2 regions of the Micromonospora sp. WMMD723 genome follow, and region 1 is predicted to be linked to the other one. Evidence: riboswitches for the same ligand, from Rfam matches in the RefSeq annotation. Region 1 holds a riboswitch; the other holds the start of a gene.
The links. A riboswitch is a leader RNA that binds a small molecule or an ion and turns the genes downstream of it on or off. The one in region 1 is predicted to bind thiamine pyrophosphate.
Positions count from the first base shown of each region.

Region 1 (3,654 bases):
TGTCGTCCTCGCCCCAGTTGCGCCGGGCGAACGGCAGGATCACCCAGAAGGTCAGGAACCACAGGCCGGTGATCACGGTGAGCACCACGGCGATGCCGGTGTCGAGCACGAAGTCGGCGATCAGCAGGACCGCGCTCACCATCGCGACCAGCATGAAGGCCAACCCACCGGAGGCCATCCGGTGGGCGAAGCGGACCAGTTCCGGCTTGCGGCCCTGGCGGAACAGCGCCCGGTGGAAGGCGACCGGCGAGATGATCATCGCGGTGGCCGCGGCGGCGGACAGCAGGGCCAGGATGTAGACGTCCCGCTGGAACTCGCTGGTCCGGGTGAACCCGTTACTGAACGGCAGGGTCAGCAGGAAGGCGAAGAGGATCTGCACGCCGGTCTGGGCGACCCGCAGTTCCTGGAGCAGATCGGCGAAGTTGCGTTGCCATCGCTGCTTCTCGGATTCCTTCGACACGCGTTACCTCCGGTTCAGACGGTACGACCGACGGGGGCACCCCCGTCGGCAGCAACGCCTGTGCCCGATCCGCAACCGCCCGAAACCGATTCACGAACCCCGATCGGGCCGCTCCGCCGACAGCGTCAGGCCGACCCGCGCACCCGGGCCAGAATCGCCTCGGCCAACGGGCCCGGCGCCTCGTCGGGAATCCAGTGGGTCACCCCGGGAAGCACCACGAACCGGTACTCCCCCGACACGTGCCGGACGCACGCCTGCGCGGCGGCCCGCCCGATCGCCACGTCCCGGTCACTCCACACGTAGCTGGTCGGCACGCCCACCGGACCGACCGCCTTCATGTCCCGCCCCGACATCGCCCGGTACCAGTTCAGGGCCCCGGTCAACGCGCCGGGGGTCCGCAGCGGCCCGGCGTACCCGGCCACCCGGGCCGGGTCGCCGACGCCGGACAGCAGCCGGCGCAGCACCACCCCCCGCCCGGCCAGCAGCACCTTCTCCGCCAGGCCCGCCCGGCGGAACAACGCCATGTACGCCGAGCGCGCCCGCTGCCGGCGGTCGGTGGCCAGCGCGTACCCGAAGGCGGCCGGATGCGGCACCGAGACCGCGGTGAGGGTACGCACCCGCTCCGGGTGCCCTGCGGCCAACGCCCAGGCGACGACCGCGCCCCAGTCGTGCCCCACCACGTGCGCGGCCTCGACGTCCAGCGCGTCCAGCACCGCCACCGCGTCGGCGACCAGTTCCGGCAGCCGGTAGTCGGCCACCTCCGTCGGGCGGGCACCGGGCGAGTAACCCCGCTGGTCGGGTGCGTACGTGCGCAGCCCGGCGGCGTGCAGGGCGGGCACCACCGCGTCCCACTCCCCACCGTGCTGGGGGAAGCCGTGCAGCAGCAGCACCACGTTGCCGCCCTCCGGGCCACCGGCCCGTACGTCGAACGTCAGTCCCCGCGCCGCCACCCGCATGATCGTCAGCCTACCCAGCGACCCGGACCCCCGCCCGGGCGTCGAATGCCGGGAACCATGACCTGCTGGGCCGTTGCCGCAGGTCGGTGCTAGCGTCTGCCGAGACAACTTCACATCCGACAGGGGAGCGCACAGCGCTGAGAGTGCGGGCACCGCCCGCAGACCCTCGAACCTGATCTGGGTAATGCCAGCGCAGGGAGTTCGGTCGACCTCCAGCCGCGCCGCCGTCCGGCTGCCGCCGGGCGCGGCGTGCGTCTTCTCCTGGTTCGATCGCTGGACTGGGAGCACCGACATGCAGCACACCACCACCAACCGGTGGCGCACGATCGACATCGTGGTCGCCGCCGTGATCGCCGTGGCCTTCGGGGTCATCTTCTGGGCCTGGGGCCTGGTCTGGAAGGCCGTCGACCCGGTATTCGCCGCCGCACCGGCCAGCCAGGCCGTGATGTACGGGGTGTGGCTCGTCCCGGCCGTGCTCGGCGGCCTGGTGATCCGCAAGCCGGGGGCGGCCCTGTTCTGCGAGGCCGTCGCCGCCACCGTCTCCGCGCTGCTCGGTGCGGAGTGGGGTGGCGTCACCATCGTCCAGGGCCTGATCCAGGGCCTCGGCGCGGAACTGGCCTTCGCCGCGTTCCGCTACCGGACGTACCGGCTGCCGGTGGCGGTGCTCGCCGGGGCGATGACCGGGCTGAGCGCCGCCCTGTTCGACTTCTTCGTCTGGAACGCCGAGTACGCCCTGGTCAGCTACCGCCTGCCGTACGCGGCACTGACCGTGCTCAGCGCCGCCGTCGTCGCCGGGGTCGGCGGCTGGTACCTGACCCGGGCGCTCGCCGAGACCGGGGTGCTCGACCGGTTCCCCGCCGCCCGCGACCGCAAGCTCGTCTGACCCCGCGGTGGCGAGCGGGGAGGGGTCGGTGGCGTGGCCGGGGTGAGGCTGGTCGGCTTCGGCTGGCGGCACGCCGGGCGGCGGGCCTGGGCGGTACGCGGGGTCGACCTGCGCATCGACCACGGGGAACGGGTGCTGCTGCTGGGGCCGTCCGGGGCCGGCAAGAGCACCCTGCTCGCCGCGCTGGCCGGGCTGCTGCCGGCGGACTCCGGCGAGCAGGAGGGCACCGTCGAGATCGACGGCCTCGACCCGACCAAGGCCCGTGAGCGGGTCGGCACCGTCTTCCAGGACCCGCAGTCCCAGCTCGTGATGGCCCGCTGCGGCGACGACGTCGCGTTCGGCCTGGAGAACCGGGGGGTACCCGGCGACGAGATCTGGCCCCGGGTGGACGAGGCGCTGCGTCGGGTCGGTTTCCCGTACCACCGGGACCGGCCCACCGCGGCGCTGTCCGGCGGCGAGCAGCAGCGGCTCGCCCTGGCCGGCGTGCTGGCGCTGCGGCCGGGGCTGCTGCTGCTCGACGAGCCCACCGCCAACCTCGACCCGGCCGGCGCGGACCTGGTCCGCACGGCGGTGGCCGGCGCGTTGGACCCCGACACCACCCTGGTCCTGGTCGAACACCGGGTCGCCGACGCCCTCCCCCTGGTCGACCGGGTGGTGGTGCTCACCCCCGGTGGTGGGGTCCGGGCCGACGGGACCCCGGAGGCGGTATTCGCCGCGCACGGGGCCACGCTCGCCGCCGAAGGGGTGTGGGTGCCCGGCCACCCCACGGTGACCCGGCGGGCCGCCGGGCCGCCCGACGCGGAGTTGCTCACCGCCGACCGGCTCGGCCTGCCGCCCCGACTGGCCCCCACCGACCTGGCCGTACGCGCCGGCGAGGCGCTCGCCGTCCTCGGCCCGAACGGGGCCGGCAAGTCCACCCTCGCGCTGCTGCTCGGCGGCCTGCTCCGCCCCGGGGCCGGCCGGCTGACCGCCACCGCCGCCCTGGCCGACGGGGACACCCGTACGCCCCCGCACCGGTGGCGGGCCCCCGCCCTGGCCGGCCGGATCGGTTCGGTCTTCCAGGACCCGGAGCACCAGTTCGTCACCCGTACCGTCCACGACGAACTGGCCCTCGGCCCGCGCCGGACGGGTCGCCCCGAACCGGCCGTCCGGGCCACCGTGGACGAGCTGCTGGAGCGGCTGCGGCTGACCCGGCTCGCCGGGGCCAACCCGTACACCCTCTCGGGTGGGGAGGCCCGGCGGCTCAGCGTGGCGACCGCCCTGGCCACCGCGCCCCGGCTGCTGATCTGCGACGAACCCACCTTCGGCCAGGACCGCCGCACCTGGGGTGAGCTGGTCGACCTCTTCGCCGACCT
Region 1 is NZ_JBMKNR010000001.1:433,427-437,080, forward strand. Features, by position in the region: gene ACN261_RS01940 (DUF6328 family protein) at 1-460, opposite strand, end outside; gene ACN261_RS01945 (alpha/beta fold hydrolase) at 586-1,416, opposite strand; TPP riboswitch at 1,528-1,633, shown strand; gene ACN261_RS01950 (ECF transporter S component) at 1,709-2,299, shown strand; gene ACN261_RS01955 (ABC transporter ATP-binding protein) at 2,333-3,654, shown strand, end outside.

Region 2 (3,654 bases), 670 kb from region 1:
TTGTTGGTGTTGCTGTCGAGGGTGACCTTCTCGAAGTTCGAGGTCTTGGTGGCGCCGCAGTCGGCGTTCTCGACCCCGGCCGCGGTGCGGATGCCGCCGAGCAGGTGGCTGAGGAACTCCGGCTCGGTGTACGACGCCTGGGTGTGACCGCCGCCGGTGTACCAGGAGCGACCGCCGTCGTAGTCCTGGCACCAGGCGGTGGGGTGGTCCGCGCCCATCGCGCCGGCACCCGGGCTGTAGGACTTCTCGTCCAGGCTGGCCAGCACGTGCACCTTGGAGCGCGGGTTGGTGCGGAAGTTGTACCACTCGTCGAACCGGGACCAGCGGTCCGGCAGGTCGGCCGTCGACGGGTGCGCGTGGTCCTCGACCTTGACGGTGGCCTGCTGGTTGGCCGGGTGGCCGGAGAAGTACGCACCGACCAGGTTGCCGTACCAGGCCCAGTCGTACTCGGTGTCGGAGGCGGCGTGCACGCCCGCGTAGCCGCCGCCGGCCTTGATGTAGCGCTCGAACGCGGCCTGCTGGGTGGCGTCGAGCACGTCACCGGTGGTGGAGAGCCAGATGACCGCCTGGTACTTGGCCAGGTTGGTGTCGTTGAAGGCGGCTCCGTCCTCGGTGGTGTCGACGGTGAAGCCGTTCTCGGTGCCGAGCTTCTGGATCGCGGCGATGCCGGCCGGGATGGCGTCGTGCCGGAATCCGGCGGTCTTGGAGAAGACCAGGACCGAGAACGGTTCGGCGGCGGCTGCCGCTGCCGGCGCGGGTGCGGCCTGGGGCCGGGCCTGCGCGACGGGAGCGGCCTGGGCGGCGGTGCCGCCGATCAGGCCGCTGGCGAGTAGGGAGAGGGCCAGTAGACCGGCACCCAGTGGACCGCGACGTGCGCGGCGATGGCGGGATGGAGACACTCCATGCTCCTTTTGTCCGCGTTGGACAGTGGTGGGGGCATGGGGACGACTCGCCGCAGACCGTCCCCGGTCGGATCGGTGTGGGCCCGCCGAGGTCCGCACCGGTGGCGATCAGGTACGGGCCACGCCGAGGCTCCGCACCGGAATAATGTCGATCGGTTGAACAAATTAGCGCCGCTGGATTGGTTTCCGGCAAGGCATGAGCATGTAACGATTCGGTATCGGCGACTCGCTTTTCCGGCTTATGTGGATACAAGCCCAAAACAGTAGGCATCGATGGTCCTGGATCAATCTAACACCCCTTGGCGGATCAGCGGATCTGTCGTACGGTCACAGGCACGTGACCCACGGGAGCCCGGTACACCGGGCTGAGAGGGGGGCTGGGAGCCCCCGACCGTCGAACCTGATCCGGGTAATGCCGGCGCAGGGAGGAGAGTTGCCGTGCCGTCCCTCGGCCGACTGCATCTGATCACCGACACCCGCCCCGGGTGCGACCCGCTCGCCGTCGTACGGGCCGCCCTCCCGGTGGCCCGCGCCGACCTCGTCGTCCAGGTCCGGGTGACCGACCACACCACCGACCGGCAGGCGTACGACCTGGCCCGACGGGTGCGCGAGCAGTGTGCCCCGTACGGGGCCACCTGCCTGGTCAACGACCGGCTGCACGTCGCCCTCGCGGTGGACGCCCACGGCGGCCACGTCGGCGCGGACGACCTGCCCGTCGCGGCGGCCCGCCGGGTCCTCGGCCACGCCGCCGTGCTCGGCGCGACCGCCCGGGAACCGGTCGCCGCCGCCCGGGCCGTCGCCGCCGGGGCCAGCTACCTGGGCGTCGGCCCGTGCCACCCGACCGCCACCAAGACCGGCCTGCCCGACCCGATCGGCCCCGCCGGCATCCGCGCCGTCGTCGCGGCCGTCGACGTGCCGGTCATCGCCATCGGCGGGGTCACCGTCGCCACGGTGCCGGCGCTGCGGGCCGCCGGGGCGTACGGGGTGGCGGTGGTCGGGGCGCTGTCCACCGCCGCCGACCCGGGCCGGGCCACCGCCGAACTGATCGCGGCGCTGACGTGCTGACCCGGCCCGACGTCGCCATCGTGGGCGCGGGGCCGGTCGGATTGGCGATCGCCTGGCGCTGCGCCACCCGGGGCCTGCGGGTGGCCGTGCACGACCCGGCCCCCGGCTCCGGCGCGTCCCGGGTCGCCGCCGGAATGCTCGCCCCCGTCGCCGAGGCGTACTTCGGGGAACGGGAACTGACCGGGCTGCTCACCGCGTCCGCCGCCCGCTGGCCGGGCTTCGCCGCCGAACTGACCGAAGCCACCGGAACGGAGTTCGGCTACCGCACCGACGGCACCCTCGTCGTCGGGCTGACCGGGGACGACCTGGCCGAGGCACGCCGGCTCTGGTCGTACCAGCAGGGGTTGGGGCTGCCGATCAGCGCGCTGCGCCCGTCGCAGCTACGGGAGCGCGAACCGGCGCTGACCCCCCGGCTGCGCGGCGGGGCGGTCGCCCCCGGCGACCACCAGGTCGACCCGCGCCGGCTGGTCGACGCGCTACGGGCCGCCGCCGGACGGGCCGGCGCGACCCTGCTGCCCGGCGCGGTGACCCGACTGGCCGAGGTGGACGCGCCGGTCGTCGTGGTCGCCGCCGGCTGCGGCGCCGCCGCGCTGACCGGGCTACCGGTCCGCCCGGTCAAGGGCCAGGTGCTGCGGCTGCGCGCGCCCGACCACCGCCCGCCCGGCTTCCGGCACGTCATCCGGGGGTACGCCGACGGCGAGTCGGTCTACCTCGTCCCCCGTGACGACGGCGAGGTGGTGCTCGGGGCGACCGTCGAGGAACGCACCGACACCGAGGTGACCACCGGGGCGGTGCTGCGGCTGCTCCGGGCCGCCGTCGACCTCGTCCCCGAACTCGCCGAGTACGCGCTGACCGAGGCGACCGCCGGGCTGCGCCCCGGCACCCCGGACAACGCGCCGATCCTCGGCCCGCTGCCCGGCCGGCCCGGCGTGCTCGCCGCCACCGGCCACCACCGGCACGGCATCGTGCTCACCCCGGTCACCGCCGACCTGATCACCGACCTGATCGTCACCGGTCAGCCGGACCCCCTGCTCACCCCCTTCACCGCCGACCGGTTCCACTGAGGAGGAAGACGTGCGACTGATCGTCAACGGCGTCGGACGCGAGCTGGCCGGCGGCACGACCGTCGCGGACCTGGTCGCCACGGTCACCGGGCAGCGGCGCGGCCTCGCCGTCGCGGTCAACGGCGAGGTGGTCCCCCGGGGCGGCTGGCCGGCGACCGAGCTGCGCGACGGCGACCGGGTCGAGGTGCTCAGCGCTGCCCAGGGCGGGTGACCCGGATGCCCCTCACCATCGCCGGACGGACCTTCACCTCCCGGCTCATCCTCGGCACCGGCGGCGCGGCCAACCTGCACGTGCTGGAGCAGGCGATCCGGGCCTCCGGCACCGGACTGGTCACCCTCGCCCTGCGCCGGGTCGACACCGCGCCCGGCACCGCCGGTGGCCTGCTCGACCTGCTCGACCGGTGCGCGGTGCGGCTGCTGCCCAACACCGCCGGCTGCTACACCGCCGCCGAGGCGGTCAAGGTCGCCAGGCTGGCCCGGGAGGCGTTCGACACCGACTGGGTCAAGCTGGAGGTGATCGGCGACGAACGCACCCTGCTCCCGGACGGGGTGGAGCTGCTGCGGGCGGCCGAGGAACTCGTCGCCGACGGGTTCGTCGTGCTGCCGTACACCTCCGACGACCC
Region 2 is NZ_JBMKNR010000001.1:1,100,259-1,103,912, reverse strand. Features, by position in the region: gene ACN261_RS04945 (ThuA domain-containing protein) at 1-899, opposite strand, end outside; TPP riboswitch at 1,237-1,346, shown strand; gene thiE (thiamine phosphate synthase) at 1,341-1,967, shown strand; gene thiO (glycine oxidase ThiO) at 1,961-3,031, shown strand; gene thiS (sulfur carrier protein ThiS) at 3,042-3,242, shown strand; gene ACN261_RS04925 (thiazole synthase) at 3,248-3,654, shown strand, end outside.
Region 2: it holds a riboswitch for thiamine pyrophosphate, as region 1 does, so the genes downstream of both, thiE (thiamine phosphate synthase) here and ACN261_RS01950 (ECF transporter S component) in region 1, are expected to answer to the same signal.